One region of the Mycobacterium hainanense genome, then DNA from elsewhere that is predicted to be linked to it. Evidence: riboswitches for the same ligand, from Rfam matches in the RefSeq annotation. Region 1 holds a riboswitch; the other holds the start of a gene.
The links. A riboswitch is a leader RNA that binds a small molecule or an ion and turns the genes downstream of it on or off. The one in region 1 is predicted to bind magnesium.
Positions count from the first base shown of each region.

Region 1 (8,062 bases):
GGCGCGGGTAAGCGTTGGGGTGTCGTCGAGTTCGTCTACCTGCTCGGGGTCGAGGCCGCCGCCGAGCTCCCGCACCATGGCCTCGGCATCGCGCAACTCGGTGTCGCGGCGGCCGGCGACGATGACGGCGGCGCCGCCGATCACGCCGATCGCCGCGCCTACCGCCAGCCCGGCCTCGATGGTCGACGTCGCGAGTCCGGGGAAGAACGTCGTCGCCGTCAGCGCCAGCGACAGCAGCACCAGCGCCCACACGATGGTCCAGGCGACGATGTTCTGCCGCACGCTGTTCGCCCAGGGCCCCAGCAGCGCGCGGTCGTTGCACAGCAGCACCAAAAACACGGTGGCCGAGGGCAGTAGGACACCGGCGAGGGCCTGCACACCCTGGGTTACCAGACCCAGGACGTGGTCGGGGCTGAACGCGACAGCCGCCGACACCACGAGCAGCAGCGCGTAGCCGCCGTAGAACAAGGGAGCCTCGCTGATCTTCCAGTGCAGCGAATGTCTCTTGCCCATCGCGTCTCCGATGGCATAGGTGGTGGCCAGCCCGATGGCGTTCGCGCCGATCAGCGATGCGTCGAGCAGGACGATCGCGAACAGCGTGCCGACCGTGCCGCCGAGGTGCCTGGACAACCCTGCCGCTACCGCGCCGGCGTCGGCGAAGTGGCCCACCTCCGGCGTGCCTGCCAGACCGAAGGCGGTGACCGCCATGAGCGCGGTCGCGCCGACCATGACCACGACGATTCCGATCACCAAATCGGCTCGGGCATAGCCCATCCAGCGGGCGGTGATGCGCTTGTCCACCACGTTGGACTGCTGGAAGAACAGCTGCCACGGCGCGACCGTGGTGCCCACGATGGCGATCACCAACAGCAACACAGTGGAGTTGACCCCGCCCGCGAAGCCCGGAACCAGGCCGCTCGCAACCCTACTCGCCGACGGGTGCACCAACAGCACCATCGGAATGACGAGGACGTTCACCGCGATCAGCAGGAACATCAGCCCCTCCCAGCGGCGGAACGATCCCCCGGCCACCACCGCGAAGAGCAGGACGGCGGCGGCCGGGACCGCAATCACCTTGGGGCAACCGAGGAATCCGAGCGCCAGCGCGACACCGATGAATTCGGTGACGATCGTCAACGCATTCAGGACCAGCAGGTCCCCGACGCTGAACGCGCCCCAGAACTTGCCGAAGCGCTCGAAGATCAAGCGCGCGTGCCCAACTCGGGTAATCGCGCCGAGCCTGAGCACCATCTCCTGGTTGACGTACAGCACCGGGATCAGCAACGCGAGCGTCCACAACAGCGCCATCCCGTAGTTCTGACCGGCCTGCGCGTAGGTCGCGACACCGCCGGCGTCGTTGTCCCCGACCATCACGATCAACCCGGGACCGCTGATGACCATCAGCGTGCGCAGGCGGCGCCAGCGACCGCCGGTGGCCCCGGCGCCGTCGCGCCCGATACGGCCGAACGCGCCGACGATGTCGCCGGCGTGTGCCGCCGCCGGAGTCGGCGGCGCGGCCGCGTCGACGGCGCCGAGGGCCTCGGATGAGACAGCGCTCATGGTGTGTTCGCCCGAATCGTCACCGGCGGTCGCCGGTCGAGGGGTGTCCGCCGAGCGAGGCCGTGACCACCGCGATCGGCATCCGCGACACGTAGAGGTTGGCCCGCTCCTGGGGAGTCAGGGCGCTCCGCGCGTGCAACTTGGTCGCCAGCAGGCGTGCCGACCGCAGCAAGGCCCGGCCACGCCCCCCGGTGCGGCCGGTAACACGGTGTGTAACAACAAAAGCCATGATCTTCTCCTTCAAGGGAGGCCCGATCGGCTCAGAAGAGGCGGGCAGCAACGGCAGCTCGCGGGCGCCTAGGCGCGCGATTTACCGACGATGACCGCGAAAACTCAAGCGGCAGAAGGAATGCCGGAACCAGATCGGGACAAGACGGATTTCGGATAGGGACTATCGCCTGGACTCATCTCGCCCTCACCTCCTCACGGCCACGACACGCGCAGGTGTCATCACATGTCACCTGTGACGGGAGAGGAGCCAATGCCGGCGAAACGCCGCCGACCGCACCCCTCTCGTCGGAGCTTCGGCACTGCACGGCGTATCCGGAACTCGACCGATGGTCGTTCCAGAAGCCACTTGGGCTCAACCCTTGGGTCCGGGAAGAGCTGTCCTGACCCGGGGCGTCTCTCGACGTTCGGGGTCAGTGGCCTGTGTCCGTGCAGACGCCTCACCTACCGAGGTGCTTGCGAACACCTTTGTACACCGCGGTCAGGTGCCCGTCAAACGCATCGCGTAACCATTGCGGCAGGTCGTGGCCCCTGATAGCTCTGCGCGGCCGCTCGCTCCCCCGCCGACGCCTACCCTCGACGGCATGGCCAACACTCTGACAGCTCCGAAGGTCGCGTCCGTGCTCGACCGCATGTACACCGAAGCGAAAGACCAAATGTCGCTGTTGCGCGCGCGGCACGCCGACTTCGACCGGCCGATGACCGCGCAGGAGCGCGCCGACGCGATGAGCGAGTTCTACATCCCGGTCACGCCCGAGGCCGGCCGGTTGCTCTACGCACTGGTGCGCGCGACCCGTCCGGCGACGGTCGTCGAGTTCGGCATGTCGTTCGGCATCTCCGCCGTCCACCTGGCGTCGGCGGTGCGCGACAACGGCGCCGGGCGGGTGGTGACGACCGAGCTCAACGACTCCAAGATCGCCGCCGCGCGGCAGACATTCGCGCAGACGGGCCTCGACGACGTGATCACGATCCTCGAAGGGGACGCGCTGGCCACGCTGGCCGCGCTGGACGGACCGGTCGACTTCGTCTTGCTCGACGGTTGGAAGGACCTGTACCTGCCGGTGATCGAGCTGCTCGAGCCGCGGCTGTCGACGGGCGCGTTGGTGGTCGCCGACAACGCCAACGCCGCGGACACCCAACCGTATCTGGACCGGGTGCGTGATCCCGAGAACGGTTACGTCAGTTTCAACTTCGCGGTCCGGGACAGCGACAGCATGGAGATAAGCTGCCGCACCGGGTCTTAACGCAGAGATTCCTCGAGCCACGGCGTCAACCACTTCACCCCTTCGGGCGTGAGGTGGACGCCGTCGCTGCGAACCTTGATGCCGTCGACCTTGGCGGTGTAGACGCCGTCCGGGCATAGCTTTTTATTCAGGTCCAGAATCTGCACGCCTCTGTGATGGCCGACCGTCTTGCGCAGCATGGTGTTCCACAAGTTGACCCGATCCGGCTGGTCCTCCGGGTACAGTCGCCCATCCGGCTTTTCGCCGCCCCTGCTGTACGGCACGGTGGCGACCACCACTCGAGCGCCGGTGGAACCGGCGATGTTCAGCGCCCGTTCCAGCTCACCGTTGAGGTACGCGTCGAACGTCGGATCACCGATGTGGGTCCACTGACCCTCGTTGACGCGGTCGACCGTTTCCCAGCGGCCGATGACCAACAGCGCGACGTCCGGTTGATCCTGGGCAACCTGCGTCGACCATCTGAGCGGCCAGCCGTCGCATTCCGGCCTCTGCTCCAGGGTTTGACCGATGTACCGATACGGCGTGCCGCGCACCAGGCTGCAGCCGATGACGGTGTGATCGAGGAACGCGAATCCCGGCGTCGGCGGCAGGTAATGCATCCACGTCCACCCGATCGAATCGCCGAATACCGAAACGGTGAACGGCCGGTTGGGATCGCGGGGAGCGGCGGGGCGGCTGCCGCCCGGCGGCGACGGGGACACGGCGGCGACCGCCGAAACTCCCGGCGGCAGGCCGACCTCGCGCAGGCCGGGCCCGGTCCCCACCGGGACCACCAGCAGGGTCACCGCGGCGGCGCTCGCCACGGTCGCCGCCGCCAACGGCAACAGCGGCACCCGCGCCGGCCGCCAGCGCCGGATCGGTTGCTCGATCAGCCACCAGGATGCCGCGGCCAGCGCGACCGTCACCCCACACCGCGCGGCGAACAGCGGCAGCCCGGTCCACCCCGTGCGTTCGCCGTTCAGCGCCAAGAAGATTGGCCAGTGCCACAGGTAGACGCCGTAGGAGATGGTGCCCAGCCACACCAGCGGCGGCGCGGCCAGGATGCGGGCGACCGCCCCGCGTTGCTCCAAGGCCACCGGCGCCACCACGAGGACGGACGCGATCGCCACGCCGAGGAGCAGACCGTGGCGGAATTCGCCGCTAGCCCCGGTCGCGTAGTGGGTCACCGCTGCAAGTCCGGCCAATCCGGCGAGCGGCAGAACGCGGGCGACGCGCCGCGCCCAACGCGTTCGGATCAGACACCAGCCGCGGTTCAGCGACGGCCAGTCGCGGACCAGCAGAGCCGCCGCCGCGGCGCCGGTCAGCAGCGCCTGTGCGCGGGTATCGGTGCCGAAGTAGATGCGATCCCTGGTGCCGTCGGACACCATCACCATGGCGATCGCCGCCGAAGCCAGGGCCCCCACGGTCGCGATGACGAACGTCGCGAATCGGACGTCGCCGACGGTGGCGCGGGTGAAGCGGCGCCTCGCGCGCGCGGCCAACAGCACCGTCACCGCGATCAGCAGCACCGGCCACACGAAGTAGTACTGCTCCTCCACCCCGAGTGACCAGGTGTGCTGCAGCGGCGAGGGCGGGGCGCCCTGTGTGAAGTAGTCGGTCTTCTGGGCGACGAACCGCCAGTTCGCCATCCACAAAAACGCCGCGATCGCGTCGTCGCGCAGGCCGGTGAGGGAGCGGTCGGGAAGGAGTTGGCGGGCCGCCCCCACGGTGAGCACCATGAGCACCAGGGCCGGCAGCAGCCGCCGTGCCCGGCGAATCCAGAAGCCGGTCAGCTCGATACGGCCGGTTCGGCCGAGCTCGTCCAGGAGCAGTGAGGTGATCAGGAATCCGCTGAGCACAAAGAAGACGTCGACACCGATGAATCCGCCGCCCACCCCGGGGATGCCGCCATGCCCGACCAGCACCAGCGCGACGGCGATCGCGCGCAGCCCGTCGAGCGCCGGAATCCCGTTGCGCCGCTCCGGTTTGTCCCAGATCGCCAGCCGACCGGCCCTGCGCACGGGAGCGACCCACCGGGTCCGCCGACCACGACGAGCCGGCGCGGGATGACTCCCGCCCGGCTCAGCGCTCGCGGTTAGCGCGCCCTGACCACTTTGTCGCCCGGCGCCACAGTTGATGCCGATACGTCGCTGCCCCTCCTCTTGATCGGAGCCAGCTTAAGGGCGACGGTGGCGCTTGCCCGGAAGACACGCAACGGTTTTCCGACTTCGTGCGAAGTTCGAGCGGCCGGGCTGGGCGCCGCGCGCGCCGGCCCGCCGTAGGGGCGCACGTGTGCGAGCAGCACCGGCGCCCGCGCGGCGCCAGGGCGTCGCGACTAGGGTCGACAACGACCAAACGATGATGCAGAGGAAGGCCCCCCAATGCGCGGCGTCGTGATGCATGCCCCGGGTGACGTGCGAGTCGAAGACCGGGGCGACCCCGAGATCATCCATCCGACCGACGCGATCATCAAGATGTCGGCGACCTGCATCTGCGGCTCGGATCTATGGCCATACCGCGGCGCCGACCAGGTCCACGACGCACCGATGGGACACGAATACGTGGGCATCGTGGAAGAGGTCGGCAGTGAAGTCCGCAACGTCAAGCCCGGCCAATTCGTCGTCGGCTCGTTCGTCGCCTCGGACAACACCTGCGAGATCTGCCAGGCGGGCTACCAGAGCCGCTGCGTGCACGCGGAGCTGATGGGCCACATCGGCACCCAGGCGCAGTACGCGCGCATCCCGCTGGCCGACGGCACCCTGGTCGCCACGCCCGAGCTGCCGCCCGCCGAGATGGTCCCCAGCCTGCTGGCCGCCTCCGACGTGCTGGGTACCGGCTGGTTCGCCGCGGTGGCCGCCGAGGCGGGCCCCGGCAAGACCGTCACGGTGGTCGGCGACGGGGCGGTCGGACTGCTCGGCGTCCTGGCCGCCAAGCAACTCGGCGCCGAACGGGTCATCGCGATGAGCCGGCACCGCGATCGCCAAGCGTTGGCACGCGAATTCGGGGCGACGGACATCGTCGAAGAACGCGGCGACGACGGCGTGGCGAGGATCAAAGACCTGACCAACGGCCTCGGCGCCCACAGCGTCGTCGAGGCGGTCGGCACCCAGCAATCGATGATGCAGGCGATCTCCTGCACGCGGCCGGGGGGTCACGTGGGCTACGTCGGCCTCTCGCACGACGTCGCGCTGCCCGGCGATGAGCTGTTCTTCTCCATGGTGCACCTGCATGGCGGTCTCGCCCCGGTACGCCGGTTCCTGCCCGAGCTGATCAGGCTGATCTGGGACGGAGAGATCAACCCGGGCAAGGTGTTCGACCTGAACCTCCCGCTGAAGGACGCCGCCGAGGGCTACAAGGCGATGGACGAACGCCGCGCGGTCAAGGTGCTGCTCACCGTCTGAGGACCGACTGCTCAGCGCTCGACCCACCGGGAGTTCAACGCGAAATCCGACAGATACTTCGTGGAGCTCCAGCCGCCATCGACGACGATCGTCTGGCCGTTGATGAAACTGCCACCCTCCGAACACAGGAACGCCACGGTGCTGGCCACGTCATCGATGGTCCCCAGCCGCTGATGCGGCGTCATCTCGGTGTTGATTTTTCGGAACCGCTCGTCTTCCAAGCGCTTTTCGACCATCGGTGTGACCGTCACTCCGGGCGCGACAGCGTTGCACCGGATGCCGGCCGCCCCGTACTGGCAGGCGATGTGGGTGGTGAGTGCGGTCAACCCTCCCTTGGCCGCCGAGTAGGCCCCGCCGCGCAGGCCGCCGACGACGGCGAACGTCGATGTGACGTTGATGATCGCCGACCCGGGGCCCATGTGCGGCAGCACGTCGCGCGCCAGCCTGAACGGCGCCCGCAGCATCAAACTCAGGAAATAGTCCAGTGTTTCGTCGTCGGTCTCGTGCAGCGGTTTGGGGCTGCCCACCCCGGCGTTGTTGATCAGGAAGTCGATGTGACCCCAGCGGCTGACCGCGAGGTCCACGATGCGGCCCGGCGCGTCGTCTTCGCTCAGATCGACCGCGAGTGTCGCGACGCGGCTCGGATCGTTGATGGACGTTTCCAGGTCGGCCAGCCGGCCCTCATCCCGGGCCGTGCCGACGATCGCCATCCCCAGCTCGGCGAGTTTCGTCGCGCACCCCAGGCCGATGCCGCTGCTTGCTCCCGTAACGATTGCGACCTGCATATCACCTATCTACCTTCGCCAGCGCCAGCTTGATCTGCTGCTTGAGCACCTTTCCCGCATCGTTCTTCGGGAGCGTGTCCCAGAAGACGACCTGTTCGGGCGCCTTGAATTTGGCGACGCCCTTGCTCTGCAGCAGGGCAAGCAGGCTGCCGACGTCGGGCCGCGACGAACCCGTGGGAACGATCACGGCGCAGGCGCGCTCTCCGGTGCGGTCGTCGGGTAACCCCACGACCGCGATCTCGGCAACGCCCGGATGATCGGCCAGCAAGTCTTCGACTTCCTTGGCCGAAATGTTCTCGCCGTTGCGGATGATGACGTCCTTGGCCCTGCCGGTCACCACGAGATATTGGCCGTCGACCCAGCGGCCCAGGTCGCCCGTGCGGAAATAGCCTGCCGCGTCGAATGATTCGCGCTCGTCCTCGGCGTGCAGGTAGCCCAGCAGCATCTGCGGGCCCCGGACGCAGATTTCGCCCTCGCCGGTCGGCGCGGCCCGGTGCGCGGCGAGTTTGATCTCGGCGATGCCGGCGCGCCCGTCGGTGTCGGCGGCGCGGGCGGCCTCGTCTGGCCTCAGCGCACCGACCGTCGTGACCGGCACTTCCGTGCAGCCGTACACCCGGGTGATCACTGCCCGGTTAAAAAACGCGCCGGCTTGGCGGATCAGTGACGGCGACACGGCGGCGCCACCGCAGATGAACACCTTCAACGCGGGCAGCCGGCTGCCGGCGCGCTCGGCGGCCGACAGCAGTTGTTGCAGAAACGGTGTCGCCCCGGCCATGTGGGTGCACCGCTCGCCGTCCATCAGCGCCACGGCCACCGACGGGTCCCAGCGGTCCATCAGGACCGCGGACGTGCCCAGCAGCAGCGG
Region 1 is NZ_CP169059.1:5,627,904-5,635,965, forward strand. Features, by position in the region: gene ACEL92_RS26535 (NRAMP family divalent metal transporter) at 1-1,560, opposite strand, end outside; gene ACEL92_RS26540 (hypothetical protein) at 1,580-1,789, opposite strand; M-box (ykoK) riboswitch at 2,062-2,247, opposite strand; gene ACEL92_RS26545 (O-methyltransferase) at 2,373-3,032, shown strand; gene ACEL92_RS26550 (acyltransferase family protein) at 3,029-5,032, opposite strand; gene ACEL92_RS26555 (zinc-dependent alcohol dehydrogenase family protein) at 5,393-6,412, shown strand; gene ACEL92_RS26560 (SDR family NAD(P)-dependent oxidoreductase) at 6,424-7,197, opposite strand; gene ACEL92_RS26565 (AMP-binding protein) at 7,199-8,062, opposite strand, start outside.

Region 2 (8,062 bases), 2.2 Mb from region 1:
AACGGCGGCGGCGGGTTGACCCCGTCGGACATCACTCCCGCCCGGCTGACCCAGCAGCAGATCGACGAGCTCTGCCGGCGACACCCGACCGCCGACGTGCTGCCGTTGACCCCGGTGCAGCAAGGACTGCTTTTCCACACCGGCTCCGGACGGGACCCGGGCGACGACGTGTACGCGGTGCAGCTCGACATCACCGTCTGCGGCCCGCTCGACCCACACCGCCTGTGCCAGGCGGTCCGCAACGTGGTCGACCGGCACCCCAACCTGGTGGCCCGGTTCAGCGAAGAGTTCGACGAGCCGGTGCAGATCATCCCGGCCGACCCCGCCATCGCCTGGCGCTACCTCCAGCTCGACGCCGACGATCCCGCCCCCGATCAGCGGATCGAGCAGCTGTGCGTCGCCGAGCGTGCCGCGGTGTGCGACCCGGCGACCCCCGCGGCCTTTCGGGCGGCGTTGGTCCGCACCACGACAGACCGGCATCGCCTTGTGCTGACCGTCCACCACATCGCGATGGACGGCTGGTCGCTGCCGATCGTGCTCCGGGAGATCTTCGCCGGTTACTACCAGGAGCCGCTGCCGGCCGCGACGCCGTACCGCAGCTACCTCACCTGGCTGGCCACCCGCGACGCGGCCGCGGCGCGGACGGCGTGGCGCCAGGTGCTCGACGGGTTCGACACCCCGACGCTGGTGCGCGCGCCGGGCCGGGCGGGGCGGCGCGGGGTCGCGACCTTCGCAGTGCCTGCGGACACCACGCGGGCCCTGAGCGCGCTGGCCCGCTCGTCGCACACCACCGTCAGCACCGTCCTGCAGGCCGGGTGGGCGCAGCTGCTGGCCTGGCTGACGGGGCAGGACGACGTGGTGTTCGGCGCGGTGGTGTCGGGCCGCCCGGCCGAGTTGCCCGGCGCCGAATCGATGGTGGGCCTGCTGGCCAACACGGTTCCGGTGCGGGCCAACATCACCCCGGCAACCACCGTCGCCGGCCTGCTCGACCAGCTGCGCCGCGCCCACAATCACACCCTCGAACACCAGCATCTCGCGCTGCCCGAAATTCACCGCGTAACCGGCCACGAGCGGCTGTTCGACACCTTGTTCGTGTACGAGGACTCTCCGATCGACACCGCCGCGCTGGCGGGCGCCCACGAAGTCGCCGTCACCGATTTCGCCAGCCGGGGGTTCACCCACTATCCCCTCTCGGTGCGGGCGGCGCCGGGCGAGGAACTGCGCCTGCGAGTCGAATTCGACACCGAGGTCTTCGACGCGGCCGGCATCGACGCGCTCGTCGAGCGGTTCCGCCGGGTGCTGGCGGCCATGACCGCCGACCCGACCGACCTACAACTGCTCGGATTGCTCTGAATGCGCAGGGCGCCAACGGTTTCGATCGGGCAGTCACGGCATCGCGGCGTTCGGGCAACGGGGCGGCGGTTCGTGACTAACATGGCCGATGATCGTGACGGTGTCCCGCCAGCACACGAAGGTGTTCACCATGACAACAGCTCGCGTGCCCAAACTGCCGCTCGATGAAGCCACGGCCGCCGCCGACGAAGCGGCCGTGCCCAACTACATGGCCGAGCTGAGCATCTTCCAGGTGCTGCTGAACCACCCGCCGCTGGCGCGCGCGATCAACGATCTGCTGGCCACCATGCTCTGGCACGGCGCGCTCGACCCGCGGTTGCGCGAGCTGGTGATCATGCGGATCGGCTGGCTCACCGCCTGCGACTACGAATGGACGCAGCACTGGCGGGTCGCGTCGCGGCTGGGCGTGGCGCCCGACGACCTGCTCGGCGTGCGCGACTGGCAGGCGCACGACGGGTTCGGGGCCGCCGAGCGGGCGGTGCTGGCCGCCACCGACGACGTGGTCCGCGACGGCGCGGTGAGCGCCGCAAGCTGGGCGGCCTGCGAGCGCGAATTGCAAGGCGACACAACGGTTCTCATCGAGCTGGTCACCGTGATCGGGGCGTGGCGGATGGTCTCGTCGATCCTGCAGAGCCTGCAGGTCCCGCTCGAAGAGGGCGTGTCCAGCTGGCCGCCGGACGGCCGGTCACCCGCCGAGGCCGTCGTCGATTGACATATCGATCGGTGGCTCTTTAGCGTCGGGCAATGCGTACCAGGGTCGCCGAAATGCTCGGCGTCGAGTTCCCCATCTGCGCGTTCAGCCACTGCCGCGATGTGGTGGCCGCGGTGACCAATGCGGGCGGGTTCGGCGTCCTCGGCGCGGTGGCGCACAGCCCCCAGCGGCTGGAGAACGAACTGACGTGGATTCAGGAGCAGACCGGCGGCAAGCCCTTCGGGGTGGACCTGCTGCTGCCACCGAAGTACGTCGGCGCGGATGAGGGTGGCATCGATGCCGCACAGGTGCGGGCGCGGCTGCCCGAGGAGCACCGCGCGTTCGTCGACGACATCCTCGCCCGCTACGGGATCACGGCCCCGCCCCAGGAGGCGCGGGGCCCCGCAGGCGGCCTCAACATCTCGCCGAAGGGTTACGAGCCCCTGCTGGAGGTGGCGTTCGCGCACCGCATCCGGCTGATCGCCAGCGCGCTCGGGCCGCCGCCCGCGGACCTGGTTGACCGCGCCCACGATCGTGACGTGCTGGTGGCAGCGCTGGCCGGCACCACGCGTCACGCCCAACGGCACGCGGCCGCCGGAGTCGACCTGATCGTGGCGCAGGGGACCGAGGCCGGGGGGCACACCGGCGAGGTCGCCACCATGGTCCTGGTGCCCGAGGTCGTCGACGCCGTGGCGCCGGTCCCCGTTCTCGCCGCAGGCGGGATCGCCCGCGGCCGCCAGGTCGCGGCGGCCCTGGCGCTCGGCGCCGAGGGCGTGTGGTGCGGGTCGGTGTGGCTGACCACCGAGGAGGCCGAGACGCCGCCGGTGGTCAAGGATAAGTTCCTGGCCGCCACCTCCTCGGACACCGTGCGGTCGCGATCGATGACCGGCAAGCCGGCGCGGATGCTGCGCACGGCCTGGACCGACGAATGGGACCGCCCGGGGAATCCCGAGCCCCTCGGCATGCCGCTGCAGACAGCGCTGGTCAGCGAGCCGCAGGTGCGCATCAACTCCGCGGCCGCGCACCCCGGGGCCAAGGCGCGCGAGCTGGCCACCTACTTCGTCGGCCAGGTGGTCGGCTCGCTCGACCGGGTTCGCCCCGCGCGAACGGTGATGCTCGACATGGTCGAGGAATTCATCGACACCATCGGGCGGCTCGACGGGCTCATCGAGAACTAAGACGCGTTTCGCGTGTGCGCCGACGGCTTTCGGGGTGCGCGCACGGCGACGACACGCCGACAACCTTCGCCCTGGACGCACACGCTTGGGCGCCGGCGCAAACACCAGATGAACATTCGGTGGCGTCCGGAGGAGCGCATACGCCCAGCTCAGCGGCCCGGTCCTGGCAGAATCCTGTGGGCCGGCCGCGCGGATTCGTAAAGATTGCGAAACCCCGCGCCGATGAGTTTGACCCCGTCGGACCCGTCGTGCATTATCGGTCGGGTAAGCACCTCGTTAGGTGAGGCGTCTACACGAATACAGGCCACTGACCCCGAACGTCGAAAGACGCCCCGGGTCAGGACAGCTCCTCCCGGCTTAAGGGTTGAGCCCAGGTGGCTTCCGGACAACCGGACACGTCGTGTGGTGCCAAAGCTCTGACGAGAGGGGTGCAGATTACCGGCGGTCGTCGGGTTTCTGCTCCTCATGCTGCGCGCAAATCGTGTGCGGACAACCGCATGCGTCGTGACCGCGAGGAGGTGAGGGACACATGAGTTCCAGCGATAGTCCGGACCGAAGTCCGAACTCCGTCTCGTCCCGATCCGGTCTCCGGCACGGCGTTCTCAGCTGAGGCGTCGCAAACGCTAACTGGCTTATCGGCCAAGCGTTCTGGGACCGGAACCGCGGCGGGACGGGGCACGTCAAATTCATTCAGTCCCCGTTCGAACCCGTCAGGAGACGACCATGACCGCAGCTCTGTACGACGAAGTGGTAACCGTAGCGCCCGCCCGCAAGTTGACGGTGGTGCGCGACGTCGAGACGACCAAGGCCCCCGCGCCCAAGAAGGCCACCCCGCGGGCCAACCCGCAGCCCGTCGTGGGCGACCCGTTGGTGGAGGGCGCCACCCGCCTGCTCAGCATCCCGCTGCGCCACCTGTACGCGGCCCTGCTGCGGGCCGGTGTGCTCGAAATTCAGGCCTGATCCGATGGACAGCGACCAACCAAGGCTCCAAGGGGCTACCCGGCCGCAGGTGTTTCCTGAGGCCAGGTAGCCCCTTGGGGTGCTCCGCCTGAGTAGAATCGGGCCATCGGCGTCGATCCGGCATCACCGGGGAGCCTTCGGAAGAACAGCCGGCATCTTTCTCGGGCCGGCTCAGTAGAACCGAACGGGTGGGCCCGTCACAGCCTTGAAACGAGCGGCCACGCCACGGCGTGGCAAGCGGGGTGGTACCGCGGCGCTCGCGCAGACAGCGCGTCGTCGTCCCCGGCCTGACCATAGGCACGCAGGAGACGACGCGTTGACAGAAAACGCTGAAGCCAGGGCTTATCCCAAGCTGGCGAGCGGCGCACCCGACTTCCCGGCTCTGGAACTCGAGGTCCTCGACTACTGGGCCCAAGACGACACTTTCCGCGCCAGCATCGCGCGCCGCGACGGCGCCGACGAGTACGTCTTTTACGACGGGCCGCCGTTCGCCAATGGCCTGCCGCACTACGGGCACCTGCTCACCGGCTACGTCAAGGACATCGTTCCGCGGTACCGCACCATGCGCGGCTACAAGGTGGAGCGCCGGTTCGGTTGGGACACGCATGGATTGCCCGCCGAGCTCGAGGTCGAGCGCCAACTCGGCATCAACGACAAATCTCAGATCGACGACATGGGGATCGCCGCGTTCAACGACGCGTGCCGCGCGTCGGTCTTGCGTTACACCGACGAATGGCAGGCGTACGTCACCCGCCAGGCCCGCTGGGTCGACTTCGACAACGACTACAAGACGCTCGACCTGCCCTACATGGAATCGGTCATTTGGGCGTTCAAGCAGCTCTGGGACAAGGGCCTGGCCTACGAGGGTTACCGCGTCCTGCCGTACTGCTGGCGCGACGAAACCCCGTTGTCCAACCACGAATTGCGCATGGACGACGACGTCTACCAGAGCCGGCAGGACCCGGCGCTGACGGTCGGATTCAAGGTGGTCGGCGGCGCGTTGGACGGCGCGCACCTGCTGGTGTGGACGACGACACCGTGGACGCTGCCGTCGAACCAGGCGGTCGCCGTCAACCCCGACGTGACCTACGTCGAGGTCCCATCCGGCGACCATCGTTTCGTGCTGGCGCAGCCGAGGCTGGCCGCCTACGCCCGCGAGCTGGGTGAGGAGCCCGAGATCCTGGGCACTTACCGGGGGGCCGACCTGCTGGGCACGCGCTACCTGCCGCCCTTCCCGTATTTCCTGGACAGCCCCAAGGCTTTTCAGGTGCTGCCGGGGGAGTTCGTCACCACCGAGGACGGCACCGGCATCGTGCACATGGCCCCGGCTTACGGCGAGGACGACATGGCGACCACCGACAAGGTGGGCATCGTGCCGGTGACGCCGGTCGATTCCAAGGGCCGCTTCGACGCCACGGTGCCGGATTATCAGGGGCAGCACGTCTTCGACGCCAACCCGTCCATCATCCGGGACCTGAAGAACGGCAGCGGCCCGGCGGCGGCGAACGGCGCGGTGCTGCTGCGCCACGAGACCTACGAGCACCCCTACCCGCACTGCTGGCGCTGCCGCAACCCGCTGATCTACCGGGCGGTGTCGTCGTGGTTCGTCGCGGTCACCGCATTCCGCGACCGCATGGTGGAGCTCAACCAGCAGATCACCTGGTATCCCGAACACGTCAAGGACGGCCAGTTCGGCAAGTGGCTGCAGGGCGCCCGCGACTGGTCGATCTCGCGAAACCGCTACTGGGGCAGCCCCATTCCGGTGTGGAAGTCCGACGACCCGGCCTACCCGCGCATCGACGTCTACGGCAGCCTCGACGAGCTGGAGCGCGATTTCGGGGTGCGGCCGACCAACTTGCACCGGCCCTACATCGACGAGCTGACCCGGCCCAACCCCGACGATCCCACCGGGCGCAGCACCATGCGACGCATCCCCGACGTGCTCGACGTGTGGTTCGACTCGGGCTCCATGCCGTACGCCCAGGTGCATTACCCGTTCGAGAATCGCGACTGGTTCGACGGGCACTATCCCGGCGACTTCATCGTCGAGTACATCGGGCAGACCCGCGGCTGGTTCTACACCCTGCACGTGCTGGCCACCGCGCTGTTCGACCGGCCGTCCTTCAAAACCTGTGTCGCGCACGGGATCGTGCTGGGCTCCGACGGACAGAAGATGAGCAAGTCGCTGCGCAACTACCCGGACGTCTCCGAGGTGTTCGACCGCGACGGCTCCGACGCGATGCGGTGGTTCCTGATGGCCTCCCCGATCCTGCGCGGCGGCAACCTCATCGTCACCGAGCAGGGCATCCGCGAGGGTGTGCGCCAGGTCCTGCTCCCGCTGTGGAATGCCTACAGCTTCCTGGCCCTCTACGCGCCCAAAGTCGGTACCTGGCGCACCGATTCGCGGCAGGTGCTGGACCGCTACATCCTGGCCAAGCTGGCCGAACTGCGCGACAACCTGACCCGCGAGATGGACACCTGTGACATCTCGCGGGCCTGCGAGCACCTGCGGCAGTTCACCGAGGCGTTGACGAATTGGTATGTGCGACGGTCGCGTTCGCGGTTCTGGGAGGAGGACCCCGACGCGATCGACACGCTGCACACCGTGCTCGAGGTGACGGCCAGGCTGGCCGCGCCGCTGCTCCCGTCGGTCACCGAGATCATCTGGCGCGGCCTCACCGGGGGGCGCTCGGTGCACCTGACCGATTGGCCGGACGAGGCGCTGCCCGCCGACCCCGGCCTGGTCGCCGCGATGGACCAGGTGCGCGAGGTGTGCTCGGCCGCGTCGTCGCTGCGCAAGGCCAAGAAGCTGCGCGTGCGCCTGCCGCTGCTGAAATTGACTGTGGCCGTTGAGAACCCGCGGAGCCTGGAGCCGTTCGTCGACCTGATCGCCGATGAGCTGAACGTCAAGAGCGTCGAGCTGACCGACGCGATCGACACCTACGGCCGGTTCGAGCTCACGGTCAACGCCCGGGTGGCGGGCCCGCGGCTGGGCAAGGACGTGCAGGCCGCCATCAAGGCCGTCAAGGCGGGGGAGGGCGTCGTCAACCCCGACGGAACCCTGACCGCGGGTCCCGCGGTGCTGTTGCCCGACGAGTACAGCTCCCGGCTGGTCGCCGCCGACCCGGAGTTCACCGCGGCCCTCCCTGGTGGGGCCGGGCTGGTGGTGCTCGACGGCACTGTGACACCGGAGCTGGAGGCCGAGGGCTGGGCCAAGGACCGCATCCGCGAACTGCAGGAGCTGCGCAAATCCACCGGCCTGGACGTGTCCGACCGGATCTCGGTGGTGATGTCGGTGCCCGCCGAGCGGGCCGACTGGGCGCGCACCCATGCCGACCTGATCGCCGGTGAGATCCTGGCCACCAGTTTCGAATTCGGTGAGCCGGGCGACGCCGTCGACATCGGTGACGGCGTCCGGGTGGCGATCACCAAAGCCTGACCGTGCGGTGTTAAGCGCGAGCTGCGGCAGTCGAGTCCTTGGCAAGGGCTACCGGGCTCGCGGTGGACGAGGTTCATCCGCTGACCGCGATGCACTGGGAGCCGCGGGCTGCCGTGGCTGAAGGCGAAAGCGCACGAGTCGGGGCGTCGGTAGTCGCACTCTCGCGAAGAGAAAAGTGTCCGCCCCAGCGGGGCTGGCCGCTCCTATCTGTGACAGCGGCCCATCGGGGGGCGCGACCAGGTTAAGGAACACGCCATGAGCACCATCGAAAACTTCAGGTCGACGACGTTCGCCGCCATCCCGCACGAGGACCTCACCGTCGCCGAGGCGTGGGCGTCGAGCCCGCTTGGCGACCCCGCGCTCGAGGACGGTTCGCTGTCGGGGACCGGCAATTCGGATGACTCCCCGGCCACGACCGTGACCGCGAAGCCGCGCCCGAGG
Region 2 is NZ_CP169059.1:3,387,898-3,395,959, reverse strand. Features, by position in the region: gene ACEL92_RS15700 (amino acid adenylation domain-containing protein) at 1-1,353, shown strand, start outside; gene ACEL92_RS15695 (carboxymuconolactone decarboxylase family protein) at 1,484-2,065, shown strand; gene ACEL92_RS15690 (NAD(P)H-dependent flavin oxidoreductase) at 2,098-3,222, shown strand; M-box (ykoK) riboswitch at 3,488-3,657, shown strand; gene ACEL92_RS15685 (Rv1535 family protein) at 3,946-4,182, shown strand; gene ileS (isoleucine--tRNA ligase) at 4,499-7,621, shown strand; gene ACEL92_RS15675 (hypothetical protein) at 7,877-8,062, shown strand, end outside.
Region 2: it holds a riboswitch for magnesium, as region 1 does, so the genes downstream of both, ACEL92_RS15685 (Rv1535 family protein) here and ACEL92_RS26540 (hypothetical protein) in region 1, are expected to answer to the same signal.